DNA from 4 places in the Mesorhizobium sp. J8 genome. Region 3 is predicted to be linked to each of the others. Evidence: predicted binding sites of a transcription regulator. Region 3 holds the regulator's gene; each other region holds the start of a gene.

Region 1 (3,875 bases), 3.3 Mb from region 3:
GCGGCCGCCGGTCCTGAAGCCGGCCTTGGGAAACTGCAATCACGCGGCGCCGTTCTTCTTGCGGCGCTTGAACTGGGCAATGCGCTTGGGCGCATGCGATTTCAGCGCGTCGCCCCGTCCGGAGAGGCTCGGATTGGTCATGAAATATTCCTGCGCGTTGAACGGTTCCTCGCCCTCTTCCAGCACAACGCGCCGGGAGGTGCCGTCAGCCAATACGTCGAAACTTTGCTGGTTGTCCATGACATTGCCCAGCATGATCTGGCCAAGCACCTGTTCATGCACAGTTGGATTGGTGATCGGCACCAGAGTCTCGACGCGGCGATCGAGATTGCGCGGCATCATGTCGGCGGACGAGATGTAGACGATCGCCTCGTCCGACGGCAGGCCGTGGCCGTTGCCGAAGCAGAAGATACGGCTGTGCTCGAGGAAGCGGCCGACGATCGATTTGACCCTTATGTTCTCGGAAAGGCCCGGCACCTGCGGCCTCAGGCAGCAGATGCCGCGCACGACGAGGTCGATCTCGACGCCGGCGCGGCTGGCGTCGTAGAGCGCGTCGATGATGATCGGGTCGACCAGAGCGTTCATCTTCATCCAGATGCGGGCCGGCCGGCCCTCGCGCGCATGGGCGACTTCCTCGGCAATATGCCTCAGGATGCGCTTGCGCAGCGTGAAAGGCGACACGGCAAGGCGCATCTCCTCGGCCGGTTCGGCATAGCCGGTGATGAAGTTGAAGATCTGCGCGACATCGCGCGCGATGGTCGGATCGGTGGTGAAGAAGGACAAGTCGGTATAGATGCGGGCGGTGACCGGATGATAGTTGCCGGTGCCGAGATGCACATAGTTGCGCAGCCGGCCGTCCTCGCGGCGCACGATCAAGGACATCTTGGCATGGGTCTTCAGCTCCAGGAAGCCGAACACGACCTGGACGCCGGCACGTTCGAGGTCGCGCGCCCAGCGGATGTTGGCCTCCTCGTCGAAGCGCGCCTTGAGCTCGACCAGGGCGGTCACCGACTTGCCGGCCTCGGCGGCGTCGATCAGCGCGCGCACGATCGGGCTGTCGTTCGAGGTGCGGTAGAGCGTCTGCTTGATCGCCACCACTTCCGGATCGGCTGCGGCCTGACGCAGGAACTGCACCACGACGTCGAACGACTCGTAGGGGTGGTGGACGATGATGTCCTTCTCGCGGATGGCGGCAAGGCAGTCGCCGCCATGCTCGCGGATGCGCTCGGGGAAGCGCGGATTGTAGGGCGTGAACTTCAGGTCGTCGCGCGGAATGGCCACGATCTCGGAGATCTGGTTGAGCGCAAGCGGACCGGTGAGAACGCTGATGCGGCTCGCCGAGACGCCGAGCTCGCCGGCGACGAAATCGCGTAGTTCCGCCGGCATCAGCGTGTCGAATTCGATGCGGATCACCGAACCGCGCCGGCGCCGCTTCAGCGCCGTCTCGAACAGGCGCACGAGGTCTTCCGACTCTTCCTCGACCTCGATATCGCTGTCGCGGATGATGCGGAACGTACCCGAGCCCTTGACCTCATAGCCCGGGAAAAGCTTGCCGATATAGATGCCGACCGCTTCCTCCAGCGGGATGAAGCGGACATGATGCTTGCGGTCGGGCAGACGGATGAAGCGTCTGAGCGCCACCGGCAGGCGCAAGAGCGCGCTCATCTCCTCGCCGTTCTTGCGATGGCGTAACTGCAAGGCGATCGAAAAGCCGAGATTGGGGATGAACGGGAACGGATGCGCCGGGTCGATCGACAGCGGCGTCAGCACCGGGAACACCTGCTCCTGGAAATGCTGCTCCAGCCAGACCTTTTCGTCCTTGGTGAGCGCGTCGCGGGTGATGCTTTCGATGCCTTCCTTGTTGAGCAAGGTCATCAACGCCGAGAGGCTCTTCTGCTGGTCTTCCTGCAGCCGCTCGACCTCGCGCAGCAATTGCTCGAGCTGCTGCTCGGGCGTGCGGCCGTCCGGGCTCTTCAGCGCAATGCCCTCGCGCACCTGGCCGGCGAGGCCGGCGACGCGCACCATGAAGAATTCATCGAGATTGGCGGCAGAGATCGACAGGAAACGGACGCGTTCGAGCAGCGGGTGATGCTCGTTCAGTGATTCCTCGAGCACGCGACGGTTGAATTGCAGCCAGGAGAACTCACGGTTGACGAAACGGTCGGGATTGCCGCCGTCCGGACTTGCCGCCTCAACGGTGATGAACTCGCTCTGCACAGGCTTCAGTTCGTTCATGGTTTCCCGCTCTTGCCCACTACCGTCCCTTGGAGCGCCATTTGGCGACGCTCTAACATGTTTTTGTGACGCATGATCGTCACGGAATCGCTCCTCGCCCGGCCTCATGCGCTTAACCGGCTCAACTTATCCTCTGACAGGCTTTTGCGACAGTTTGATTTCATCGATCTTGCAAACTGGTCTGTTATGCTCCAGATGCAGGCTGGTCACACCCACTGGCCGAACCCGATTGGAGACGACGATGGCAGGCGGCAGCATTCCCCATTTCCAGAACGACGCGGGCCATTCGGTCATCGAGATCGGCGTCAAGGAATTCATGTGCACCGGCGCCAGCCCGCCGTTCGACCATCCGCATGTGTTCCTCGACATGGGCGACGACAATGAGAAGGTCTGCCCCTATTGCTCGACGCTCTATCGCTATTCGCCGTCGCTGAAGGCGACGGAAACGCAGCCGGCCGGCTGCCTCTATGTCGATCAGGCCGCCTGATCTTCCTTTCCAACCATGAGTGAAACACGGTCCCGGCAGGTCGTCATTGCCGGGGCTGGCATTGCCGGGCTGACGGCGGCGCTTGCCTTTGCAGAGCGTGGCTTCCCGGTAAGACTGTTGGAGCAGGCCAGGCAACTCGAAGCGGCCGGCGCCGGCCTCCAGCTTTCCTCTAACGCGACCCGCGTCCTGCGCCGGTTCGGCGTCCTCGATCGCCTGCTGCCTGAGGCAATCCGGCCGGAAGCGGTGGTGCTGAAGGATGCAAGGAGCCTGCGAGAGCTGGCCCGCGTGCCGCTTGGGGAGGCCGGAGAAAAGCGCTGGGGCGCGCCCTATCTCGTGGCGCACCGAGCGGACCTGCAGGCGGCATTGATCGCGGCAGCGGCGCTGCGGCCCGATATCGAGCTCGTCACCGGCGCGCGCGTGACCGGCACCGCCGTCGGCCCCCACAGCGTGACCGCGGCAGTCGAGATCGACGGCAAAGCGACGAATGTCGCGGGCGGCCTGCTAGTCGCAGCCGACGGCGTTTGGTCGTCGGTTCGCGCCGGACTTGCCCGGACTGCCGGCTTTGCAGCAAGCCGCTTTTCCGGCGAGCTCGCCTGGCGCGCGACGGTCCCGGCGGAAAGCGCCGCCGGCCAGGCCTTCATGCAGATCGGCGCTACCAACTGCGTGACCACCTTCCTGCATGCGGGCTTCCACATGGTCGCCTATCCGGTGAGCAAGGGCAGCGCCTTCAACCTTGCGGCCTTTACCAAGGGCGAGCGCATCGCCGAAGGCTGGTCCGGCCACGCCGACCCCGCCATTCTTTCGACCGCCATGCGGGGCACGGCGGCAACATTGGCGAAGCTGGCGGCGCTTGCCGGGCCATGGACGGCCTTCCCCATCCACACGGTCGCGCAGCGGCGCTGGACAATGCCGGAGGGCATTGCGCTGATCGGCGACGCCGCACATGCCATGACGCCGTTCGCGGCGCAGGGCGCGGCCATGGGGATCGAGGATGCCTCGATGCTCGCCGATCTGGTCGCCGATTTTTCAGGCGATCCGGCCCAGGGCCTTGCCATTTGGGAAAATCTCAGGCGGCCGCGCGTCGAAAAGGTCCTGAAACGCGGCGCGCTGAACCGGTTGGCCTGGCATGCCCGGGGACCGATGGCGATTGCGC
Region 2 (3,875 bases), 3.0 Mb from region 3:
CTTTCATGATGCCGTCGGCTCGACGCCTGTCCGTGACGTCGTGAAAACAATTGATCGCCCCAACGACCCGCCCGTCATCGTCTTCGACCGGCTCGATGTGAACCATTGCCCAGATCGTCGAGCCGTCGGGACGTTCCACTTCAGCTTCCACGCCTCTGATGGGAATGCCGGTTCGCAACACCGTGGCCATCGGTGTTTCATCGGGGCCGATCTCGCGCCCATCGAAATAGAGCTTATGCGATCCGCAATAGAGTTCGCCGTCCGACCCGACTAAGGGCGTCCGGCCCCACAGGTCGATGGCGCGCTTGTTGAACCACAAGAGATGCCCTCGCGCGTTGCACGCGTAAATCGCGATCGGCAGCTTTTCGATGAAATCAGGAGCCGATTGTAGGATCGAGACGTCGTGCGGCAGAGGAATGAACCTCTCGGGATCTCCGAAATTTCCGATGCGCATCCACCCTTCCCGCTCAGCAAACCATCGGCTGCAACGCGGTCAAACGGAGTTGGTTCCCAAGCAACCTCGGTTAACATGCGACGCTTGTCTTACGGCGTCGGGCGACCGATCGGGCCGAAGCGATTGATCGTCTCATCCTCTAGTCTGGGCGGACCGTCATCTACCGTCCAAAGATCGCATTCCCGCCGCGCGGGCCTTTTGCTGACCGAGTTTGGTCGCCAACGTCGCTCGCGATTTCAACATCGCGCAACTCAACTCGTATGCGCGACGAGCTTGTCCACAGTCTCGGGGAAGAAGTCTGGCGCCGAGTGGCGCTTGCCGAACATCATGTCGTACTGGATGAGCCGGAAATCGTTGATCTTCGGATCGATCTGTTTCTGCCTCGCCCAATCCGGCGTCGCTGCGCCCGCGGGCGACAGGAGCAGGTTGCGGTCGACCACCCGGTAATGCTCGCGCAGCGCGCCGAGGAAGCCGGTGTAGTAGGGGTGGGTGATGCCGGCCGTGGTCAGGATGTGGTAGGGCAGGAAGGCCGGGCTGACCGAGCCCAGGTTCTGCACCGGGCCGGAGCGGTTCGACCAGATGACCAGCGGCGTGTCGTGGTGCTCGAGCGCGGCGTCGGCGTTCGGCTCCTTGCGCGGCGCGACATTGTCCTTCAGGAAGCCGGTCTCGACATAGACGGGTCCGAGCGGCGGCAGGTGGTCGCCGAAGAAAGCGATGATGGTCGGCCGCTCACGCTTCTTCGCCCAGTCGATCAGCCGCAGCAGGCCGCGGTCGGCGTCGGCCGAGCCCTCGGCATAGGAAAGCAGCGATTCCCGCGCCCAGGAGCTGATCGGCGCGTCGACCGAATGCGTCGGATTGTAGTACCGGTAGGGCTCGTAGGGCCCGTGGTTCTGCAGGCTGACGGCGAACAGGAACACCGGGTCTTCGCTGGCGTCCGCCTCTCGGATGATCTCGTCGGTCATCGCAGCGTCGGAGGCCAGAGGCCCACGCTTCTCCATCGGCGGCAACGTCTCTTCCGAGCGGAAGTCGTTGAAGCCGAAATCGGCATAGACGGCGCCGCGGTTCCAGAACCAGTTGGTGCCGGGGTGGATGGCGCGCGCCCTATAACCCTCGCTCTTCAGGAAGGTCGCCAGCGAGGGCGTCGGGGTGCGCACATATTGCTGGTAGGGGATCGAGCCGGCCGGCAGGAAGGCGTTCGAGAAGCCGGTCAGCGCCTCGAATTCGATATTGGCGGTCATGCCGCCGAATTCGGGCGAGAACATCGAGCCGGAGCGCAGGGCGCGCACCGTCGGGATCGGGTCGGGCTTGATGCTGACGCCGGGCAGTTGCGTCGGATCCCAGAAGGATTCGCTCATCACCACGACGATATCCGGCTTCTCGTCCGGCACCGAAGCGGCGACGTCGGGGCGCTGGATCGCGTCCATCGTCTTTTGCGAATAGCCGGGGGGCGCCGAGACATGCGCCATCGGCACGTTCATCGCGAAGGCCAGCGCAAAGCCGTTGGAGGCATAGTTCTCCTTCTGGTCCCACATGATAGGGATGATCTGCAGCCGGTCGCGCGTCCACGAGAAGGTGGCGTAGTCCATGATCGAGACGAAGAAGGCGAGCAGCGGCACGGCAAGCGCCAGCCGCGCCAGACGGCCTTTGCGGCTGAGGATCGGCACACGCCGGCGCCAGGTCCGCCAGCAATAGACGAGCAGCGTCAGGCCGCCGATGATGGCCGCGGCCAGCATGATGGCCGTCCACGGCCGTTCGCGCACCAGAAGCGGCATCAGCGCCACGATCTGGCGGGCGAACAGGAAATCCGTCGGATAGAGCGGGTCGCCCAGATAATGCGATTTCTGGTGGCCGACAAAGGCAAGCGCCAGCGTCAGCGGCGCCACGATCATCAGGCTCTGGTGGCTGCGGCCCAGTATGGCGTCAAGTCCGACCAGCACCAGCGCGAAGACGACGATGGTGGTCCAGCCCGGCTTGAAGGGCTGCAGGAAGAAATCGACCGTGCCGAAGAAATCGCCGCGCACGATCCATTCGATCGCGAAGACGAGCAGGCCCGCCGCCAGAACTGTAGTCAGGCCGTAACGTACGGTCGGCCAGGCTCGTCCGGGCAGATAGCCGGTGGACGGATCGTCTTCCAAAAAGCCCGGCACGGGCTTGGCCGCGCCTTTTCTGATCCTTGCCACTCTGTTTTCCCCCGGCCCACGCAACACGCCTTCCACGCCCGTCACGCTTCTGTCATCGAAGTGTCACGCAAAGCTAGCGCCTGTGGCGGAAATAAGAAGAGCCAGCAAACCAAACGTGAGCGGTTTTCATCAGGTGTGATCGCCAAAAAGCCTTTCGGAACAGGGAGTCGGCTACCTTTTCCGGCTGAAATGAGGGCCGAAGAGGCGCCCGCGGGCTTGACTTGGCCGTCCGCCTTGCGCCAGAGGCAGGGAAAAATCAGCCTCTGGAGTGACTTCAATGGCCGTCGCATTCACCTTTCCGGGACAGGGCAGCCAGGCCGTCGGCATGGGCAAGGACCTCGCCGATCAATTCCCGGAAGCGCGCCGCGTCTTCGAGGAAGTGGACGCCGCGCTCGGCGAAAACCTGTCGAAATTGATCTGGGAAGGGCCGGAAGAGACGCTCACCCTGACCGCCAACGCCCAGCCGGCGCTGATGGCGGTGTCGCTGGCGGCGATGCGGGCGCTCGAGGCGCGCGGCTTCTCGTTGAAGGACAAGGTGGCCTATGTGGCCGGCCATTCGCTGGGTGAATATTCCGCGCTTGCCGCGGCCGGCTTCGTTTCGGTGGGCGACGCCGCCAGGCTTTTGCGCACCCGCGGCAACGCCATGCAGGCTGCGGTGCCGGCGGGCGAGGGCGCCATGGCTGCCATCATCGGGCTGGAGCAGGCCGATGTCGAAGCGGCGTGCTTGGAGGCGGCCAAGGGCTCCGTCTGCCAGGTCGCCAACGACAATGGCGGCGGCCAGCTGGTGATTTCGGGCGCCAAGGCAGCCGTCGAACTGGCGGCTAGGCTGTGCACCGAAAAGGGCGCCAAGCGGGCGCTGATGCTGCAGGTTTCGGCTCCCTTCCACTCGGCGCTGATGGCGCCGGCGGCCGAGATCATGCGCGAGGCGCTGGCCGGTGTGGCGAAGCAGGCGCCCGTGGTTCCGGTCGTCTCCAACGTGACGGTGACGCCGACCAGCGACCCGGACGAGATCGCCCGCCGCCTTGTCGAGCAGGTGACCGGCCGCGTGCGCTGGCGCGAGACGGTGGAATGGTTCGGCGCCAATGGCGTGTCGACGCTTTACGAGGTCGGCGCCGGCAAGGTGTTGTCGGGCCTGGCGCGCCGCATCAACCGCGACATCGCCACCGGCGCCATCGGCACGTCGGCGGAAGTCGAGGCGGCGCTGGCGGAGTTGGGATGATCATCAAAGCTTGAACTTTCAG
Region 3 (3,875 bases):
CCTCGATGGTCGGCGCCTCGACCAGGGCGCTGCTCGAAAGCGACAACGCGCTGGCGCAGCGCGTCGTCTCCGACGACGCCATCATGGACGCGAGACAGCGCGAGCTTGACGACCGCGCCATCACGTTGATCGCCAAGCGCCAGCCGATGGCCGACGACCTGCGCAGCGTGGTGGGAGCGATCCGCATGGCGGGCGACCTCGAGCGCATCGGCGATCTCGCCAAGAACATCGCCAAGCGCGTCGGCTCGGTCGGCGTCAGCGCCGCGCCGCGGGACCTCACGCATTCGATCGATTCCATGGCGCAGATGGTGCTGATCCAGGTCCAGGGCGTGATCCAGGAATATACGGTGGGCGATGCCACGGCGCTGGCCAGACTGCGCAACGACGACGAGCGCATCGACGTCAAATACACGGCCGTCTTCCGCGAGCTGCTGACCTACATGATGGAGGATCCGCGCAACATCACCGCTTGCACGCATCTTCTGTTCTGCGCCAAGAACCTCGAGCGCATCGGCGACCATGTGACCAACATCGCCGAGAACGCCTATTATGTGCTGACCGGCACGCAATTGCCCGCCAACCGTCCGAAGCAGGACGAGACGGCAATGTCGGCTCCGGCTGCCTGACGAAAAGGTTACCCCGATGATCGCGCCACGCATCATGGTGGTGGAGGACGAGGAGCCGCTGGGGGTGCTGCTCCGCTACAATCTCGAATCCGAGGGCTACCAGGTGGAAGTGGTGACCCGCGGCGACGAGGCCGAAATCCGCCTTCAGGAAAACGTTCCCGACCTGCTCGTGCTCGACTGGATGGTGCCGGCGGTTTCCGGCATCGAGCTCTGCCGGCGTCTCAGGATGCGGCCCGAGACCGAGCGGCTGCCGATCATCATGCTGACCGCGCGAGGTGAAGAGAGCGATCGGGTTCGAGGTTTGTCCACCGGCGCCGACGACTATCTGGTCAAGCCGTTCTCGACGCCGGAGTTCATGGCGCGCGTCAAGGCTCTGCTGCGCCGCGCCAAGCCGGAGGTGCTGTCCAGCGTGCTCAAGGTCGGCGACATCGTGCTCGACCGCGAATCGCACCGCGTCTACCGCAAGAAGAGCGAGATCAGGCTCGGCCCGACCGAGTTCCGGCTGCTCGAATTCATGATGCGCCACCCCGGCCGCGTGTTCTCGCGCAGCCAGCTGCTCGACAATGTCTGGGGCGAGACGATCTATATCGACGAGCGCACGGTGGACGTCCATGTCGGGCGGCTGCGCAAGGCCGTCAACAACGGCCGCATGCCGGACGTCATACGCACCATCCGAGGCGCGGGCTATGCCATCCGCGAGGACTAGGGATATGCAGATATTCAGGTGAGGCCGGCCTGCGAATGGCAGCTTCCTGCGCTTCCGGTACTCACGTACCCAAAAGTACGCTCCGTTCCGGTTCTCGGAATCCACCATTCTCGACTCGGCCTGACCTGAATCTCAGCATATCCCTTGCGCCTATGCGACGTGCTTGCCCGCTCGCGCCTGCATGCCCGGCGCGAAGATTTCCTGGTCGACGAAGGTCAGCGCGCGCATGGCGCAGCCTTCGCGGATCAGCGGCAGCTCGTTCGGCTCGGTGTCGAAGGAGATCGATTCCGAATGCTGGCCGCCGGCGGTCTGGGCGATCGCCTTCCTCAGCGCCGGCTCGATCAGGTCGAAGGCGGCCGCGCTGACGCCGACCATCGCGACGGGCGCCGGGTCGATCAGCGCGAACAGGCTGCCAAGGCCGAAGCCCAGCGCTTCGCCGGCCCGGCGATAAGCCTCCCGCTCAGGGCCGTCCTGTTGCCGGGCCTTTGCGGCAAGCGCGCGCATGTCGGCGTCGCCGACGTCGGTCGGCGCGGCATCCTCGCTTATGCCCATGGCGCTGCGCCAGATCGCGTAATTGCCGGCATAGGCCTCGACGCAGCCGCGCCGGCCGCAGCGGCAAAGCGCGCCGCCGGGACGGTGGATCATGTGCCCGAACTCGCCGCCGGAGGAATGCGTGCCGGTGAACAACGCGCCCTTCAGCACCAGACCCATGCCGATACCATGCGACAAGAGGATGGCGATGAAGTCGTCGCGATAGCGGTCGGGATCGCGCCATTGCAGCGCCACCGCCATCATGTTGCAGTCGTTCTCCATGGTGGCGGGGATGCCGAATTCCGTCTCGAGAAGGTCGGCGAACGGGATATCGGTCAGCGGCGTGATCGGCGACCACAGCATGGCGCGCGAATGGGAATCGGTGATGCCCTGGATGCCCATCGCGATGCGGGCGACGCTGCCCACGTCGAGGTCGGGATCCTGCAGCCGGCGCCGGACGATCGCCAAGCATTCGCCGATCAGCTCGTCGCGAGGCATGACGAGCGTGTCCAGGCGCAGCTGTTCCTCGGCAACCACCTGGCCGGCATAGTCGATCACGGCAACCGACAGGAAGTTCAGCGAAAGCACCACCGTCAGCACCGCGGCGGCTTCGGGGTTCAGCGCCAGGCCGATCTGCGGCCGGCCGCGTTTCAACGCCGTCGGCTCGCTGGCCTTGCTTTCCGTGAGGATACCTTCCTGGATCAGATCGGCGGAGATCGCCGAAATGGTCGAGTGGCTGAGCCCGGTGGTGGCGGCGATCTCCGTCCGCGACGGCTGGCCGGCGCGGCGCACGGCCGAAATCACCATGGCGCGATTGCGCCGGCGCAAATCGTCGTGGCGGATCCCGACCGACATTGTCTCGCACGTTCCTCCCGCGTCATCGCGGCCTTGTGATGATGCCATGGCCTGTCGCTGACACGCTAGGGATTGTGACAGAAGCCGGGGTTCATGTCATTATTTATTGCGAATGTCGAAAAAAATGTCCGCACCCATCAAAACCCATCAGAATCGCAGTTGACAGCGTCGTTTTGCTGGATCACTATTTTTTTGAGGCTCGAAAAAAAGCCTCTGTGCAGGCCTTCGGGCCAGTTTGGGTCGCGCCGCACGGGGCGCAGGGAGGATATCATGAAGAAATTCGCAGCCGCCATTCTGGCGGGCGTTGCCATGTCGCTGACGCTGGCGTCGGTCGCCGAGGCGAAGGACAAGGTCATCGGCGTGTCGTGGTCGAATTTCCAGGAAGAGCGCTGGAAGACCGACGAAGCGGCGATGAAGAAGGCCATCGAGGCCGCCGGCGACAAGTATATCTCGGCCGACGCGCAGTCCAATCCCGGCAAGCAACTGACCGACGTCGAAAGCCTGATCTCGCAGGGCGCCAACGCGCTGATCATCCTGGCGCAGGACGCCTCGGCAATCGGCCCGGCGGTGCAGAAGGCGCTCGACGAAGGCATCCCGGTCGTCGGCTATGACCGCCTGATCGAGAACAAGGACGTGTTCTACCTGACCTTCGACAACAAGGAAGTCGGCCGCATGCAGGCCCGCGAGGTGTTCAAGGCCAAGCCCGAAGGCAACTACGTCTTCATCAAGGGCTCGGGTTCCGATCCGAACGCCGATTTCCTGTTCTCGGGCTCCATGGAAGTGCTGAAGGAAGCGATCGACAGCGGCAAGATCAAGAATGTCGGCGAGGCTTACACCGACGGTTGGCTGCCCGCCAACGCGCAGAAGAACATGGAGCAGTTCCTGACCGCCAACGACAACAAGGTGGACGCGGTCGTGGCCGCCAATGACGGCACCGCCGGCGGCGTCGTCGCTGCGCTCACAGCACAGGGCCTGGCCGGCACCGTTCCGGTTTCCGGTCAGGACGGCGACCACGCGGCACTCAACCGCATCGCGCTCGGCACGCAAACCGTGTCGGTGTGGAAGGACGCGCGCGAGCTCGGCAAGAACGCCGCCGAGATCGCCTCGCAGCTCGCGGACGGCAAGAAGATGGGCGACATCGCCGGCGCCAAGGACTT
Region 4 (3,875 bases), 860 kb from region 3:
GGTGGCCACGGGCACTTGGATGTCAAGTGCCGGGGCCATCGCCGCGGAAGAGCAGAACCCGGCCGCTCCGACGCATTTCCCGATCAACGAGCCGAAGGAAATGAGCTGGAGCTTCGCCGGCCCGTTCGGCACCTACGACAAGGCGCAGCTGCAGCGCGGCCTCAAGGTCTACAAGGAAGTCTGCTCGGCCTGCCATTCGATGAACCTGGTGGCCTTCCGCACGCTGGAAGGGCTCGGCTATTCGGACGCGCAGATCAAGACGCTCGCCGCCGAATACACCATTCATGACGGCCCGAACGATGCCGGCGACATGTTCGACCGCCCCGGCAAGCCGTCGGACCACTTCCCGGCGCCGTTCCCGAACGAACAGGCCGCGGCATCCGCCAATGGCGGCGCCGCTCCGCCGGACATGTCGCTGCTCGCCAAGGCGCGCGGTGTCGAGCGCGGCTTCCCGCGCTTCATCTTCGATATCTTCACCCAATATGCGCAGGGCGGCCCGGATTACATCCACTCGCTGCTCACCGGCTACGACCAGACGCCGCCGGCCGGCATGGTGATCCCGGAAGGCACGCACTACAATCCGTACTTCCTGTCCGGCGTGTCGCTGAAGATGCCGAAGCCGCTCTCGGACGGCCAGGTGACCTATGACGACGGCTCGCCGCAGACCGTCGACCAGTATGCCCGCGACGTCTCGGCCTTCCTGATGTTTGTCGCCGAGCCGCATCTGGAGGACCGCAAGAAGACCGGCTTCCGCGTCATGGTCTTCCTGCTGCTCTTCGGCGCGCTGGTGTACATGACCAAGCGCAGGGTATGGGCAGACGTCGCGCATTGAGGCGCGATAAAAGCGAAAAGCTAGAAGGGCGCCCCTGAGGCGCCCTTTTCGTATTTCGAGATCGCTTGATCCGGCCATGTCACATGGCCGTCATTGCGCGTGGCGATCCTGTCTTGCCCCTACTTCAAAGGATCCTACCCATGAAAAGATTCGCATCGCTCGCGGCAGGTTTCCTGCTGCTTGTCACCGGACATGTCGCCCATGCCGACGAGGCGCAGCCCTTCGTCACCAACAAGGACATCGATCTGACGATGATCCTGCCTCCGCCGCCCGCCAACGATTCGGCTGAGACCAAGGCTGAACTCGGCGAGGTGCTGACCCTTCAGGTGACGCGCACGCCGGAAATGGAAAAGCGCGCCATCGGCGATGCCGAAGAGAATGTGTGGCGATTCGCGGATGTCATGGGACCGAAGTTCAGTAAGGAAACGCTGCCGAAATTCAGCGCCTTCTTCGATCGCGTCGTGGCCACCGAAGGCGCGGTCGTCGATCCGGCCAAGGATGTCTGGAAACGTCCGCGCCCGCATCAGCTCAGCGATCTGGTCAAGCCGGTCGTGAAGCTGTCGAACTCCGGCTCCTGGCCGTCTGGCCACGCGACGGTCGGCACGATGATGGGCATCATCCTTGCCGACATGGTGCCGGAGAAGCGGGCAGAGATCATGGCGCGCGCGGCCGAATTTGCCCATAACCGCGTGGTCGGCGGCATTCACTATCCCTCCGATATCGAGATGGGCAAGATTTCCGGCAGCGTGATCGCCGCGGTCCTGCTCAACCGTCCCGATTTCAAGGCCGAGTACGAAGTCGCGCGCTCCGAACTGCGCTCGGACCTAGGCATGTAGCCGCACGGTAGCGCCTGCTTTTCGAAGGGCGCCTTCGCGGGCGCCCTTTCCTTATGGCCGCGACCGGTCGGCGCCGATCCTTTGCCGGATGTGCTTGTCTCTGGCGCGACATCGCGGTAGCCCTTGTCGGTCGCGTCGGGCAGCAATGGCCGACGCCGTCAAATCCGACAGCCGGACATGCGGAAAGCCTCGATGAAATCCTCCCTCGAAGACACGCTGCTTGCGGCTATCCGCACCATTCCGGACTATCCGAAGCCCGGTATCCTGTTTCGCGACATCACCACGCTGCTTGGCGACGCGCGCGCCTTCCGCCGTGCCATCGACGAGCTGGTGCATCCTTATGCCGGGCTGAAGATCGACAAGATCGCGGGCATCGAGGCACGTGGCTTCATCCTCGGCGGCGCCGTTGCGCACCAGTTGTCGGCGGGCTTCGTGCCGATCCGCAAGAAGGGCAAGCTGCCTTACGAGACGGTGCGCGTGGCCTACAGCCTCGAATACGGGCTGGACGAGATGGAGATGCACAAGGACGGCGTCTCGCCGGGCGAGAAGGTGATCGTGGTCGACGACCTGATCGCCACCGGCGGCACGGCGGAAGCGGCGGTGAAGCTGCTCAGGCAGATCGGCGCCGACATCGTCGCCGCATGCTTCGTCATCGACCTGCCGGACCTCGGCGGCCGCCGGAAGCTGGAAGCGCTCGGCGTGCCGGTCAGGACGCTGATCGGGTATGAGGGGCATTGAGCAGGCCTGCCCCTTCTCCCCTTGTGGGAGAAGGTGTCGCCGAAGGCGACGGATGAGGGTGCTCCAGGAAAAGCCAGCATCTCACTCCGCTGGAACACCCCTCATCCGTCTCGGCGCTATCGCGCCGATCCACCTTCTCCCACAAGGGGCGAAGGAAGAGATGCTACTCCACCTTCACCAGCACAGCACTGTCGAACTCGATGACCTTGTCGCCGGTGGAGTCAAAACCTTCCGAGCGCAGCGTGAGCAGGTTCCAGCCCGGGCGCCCGGCGAGCGGGCGGTGCGCCAGCGCGGTACGCGTGAACGTCACGGTTTCGCCGGCATAGACCGGCTTCAGCCATTTGAGATTGCGGAAGCCGGGCGAGGGGCCGAATTCGGGCTGCGGGCCGGGGCCTGTCCAGCGCACGCCCTCGGTCTCCATGCGCTTTTCGAGATTGTATTTCATCCAGGTGGCGGCGGTGTGCCAGCCAGAGGCGCAGAGCCCGCCGAGCACGCTCTTCCTCGCCGCCTCTTCATCGACATGGAAGATTTGCGGATCGTATTTCCTGGCGAACGCCTTGATCTCTTCCGGCTCGAACTTGTGCGAGCCGAGCGTGACCGTCTGGCCGATCAGGAAGAATTCGTCGAGGGTCATGTCGCGGCCTCGCGGGTCAGAAACATGCCGGTGTTCTCCAGCTCGAAGACGCTTTCGCCGCGCTGGTTGACCAGTTCGCTGCGCATGGTGATCAAGCCGAGCTGGGGCCGCGATTTGGACTGGCGCTTGGACAGGATCGTGACCGTGCCGCGCAGGGTGTCGCCGGCCAGAACCGGCTTCTTCCATTTTACATGCTCGATGCCGGGCGACCCTTGAGAGGTCGAATCGAGCAGGAAGGCGTCGCACAGCATGCGCATGAACATCGCGCAGGTGTGCCAGCCCGAAGCCGAAAGCCCGCCGAGGATGCTGGCTCTGCCGGCTTCCTCGTCGAGATGCATCGGCTGGGCATCGAATTCCGAGGCGAATTCGATGATCTCGGCAGCGCTTACGGTCTTGCTGCCGATGTCCAGCGAGGCGCCTTCGACGAAATCCTCATAGGCCCAGGTCTTTCCGGTCATGTCGGCAATCCGGTTGACGAATGTGCGATCCCGCAAGTCGGGCATCCCGGATGAAGGCCCGGGACGATTTGGTCAAGCCCTTTCTGGTAAGCCAGCCAGGCACTCAGGTGTTGAACTTGAACAACATGATGTCGCCGTCCTGGACGACATAGTCCTTGCCTTCGTCGCGCGCCTTGCCGGCTTCCTTGGCCGCGACTTCGCCGCCCAGCGTGACGAAGTCGTTGTAGGAGATCGTCTGGGCGCGGATGAAGCCGCGTTCGAAGTCGGTGTGGATGACGCCCGCCGCCTGCGGCGCCTTATCGCCCTTGTGGATCGTCCAGGCGCGCGTCTCCTTCGGCCCGACGGTGAAGTAGGTAATCAGATGCAAGAGCTCGTAG

Evidence for each region. Region 3 encodes PhoB, which activates phosphate uptake and scavenging genes when phosphate is short. Its sites were predicted from a motif close to TGTCATNNANCTGTCAT; they were not measured.
Region 1: MJ8_RS13725 (RNA degradosome polyphosphate kinase) is a predicted target of PhoB. The motif match lies at 2,382-2,398, and genes of this name have one in related genera.
Region 2: MJ8_RS11220 (LTA synthase family protein) is a predicted target of PhoB. The motif match lies at 2,685-2,701, and genes of this name have one in related genera.
Region 4: MJ8_RS25440 (acid phosphatase) is a predicted target of PhoB. The motif match lies at 910-926, and genes of this name have one in related genera.

Annotation. Positions count from the first base shown of each region.
Region 1 covers NZ_AP024109.1:2,888,146-2,892,020, reverse strand. The annotation lists gene ppx (exopolyphosphatase) at 1-43, opposite strand, end outside; gene MJ8_RS13725 (RNA degradosome polyphosphate kinase) at 40-2,235, opposite strand; gene MJ8_RS13720 (zinc-finger domain-containing protein) at 2,477-2,722, shown strand; gene MJ8_RS13715 (FAD-dependent monooxygenase) at 2,738-3,875, shown strand, end outside.
Region 2 covers NZ_AP024109.1:2,444,324-2,448,198, forward strand. The annotation lists gene MJ8_RS11215 (PAS domain S-box protein) at 1-454, opposite strand, end outside; gene MJ8_RS11220 (LTA synthase family protein) at 706-2,634, opposite strand; gene fabD (ACP S-malonyltransferase) at 2,912-3,853, shown strand.
Region 3 covers NZ_AP024109.1:6,162,776-6,166,650, reverse strand. The annotation lists gene phoU (phosphate signaling complex protein PhoU) at 1-626, shown strand, start outside; gene phoB (phosphate regulon transcriptional regulator PhoB) at 643-1,332, shown strand; gene MJ8_RS29455 (ROK family protein) at 1,483-2,718, opposite strand; gene xylF (D-xylose ABC transporter substrate-binding protein) at 2,989-3,875, shown strand, end outside.
Region 4 covers NZ_AP024109.1:5,299,732-5,303,606, reverse strand. The annotation lists gene MJ8_RS25445 (cytochrome c1) at 1-832, shown strand, start outside; gene MJ8_RS25440 (acid phosphatase) at 973-1,668, shown strand; gene MJ8_RS25435 (adenine phosphoribosyltransferase) at 1,861-2,406, shown strand; gene MJ8_RS25430 (MaoC family dehydratase) at 2,570-3,040, opposite strand; gene MJ8_RS25425 (MaoC family dehydratase) at 3,037-3,498, opposite strand; gene ychF (redox-regulated ATPase YchF) at 3,602-3,875, opposite strand, start outside.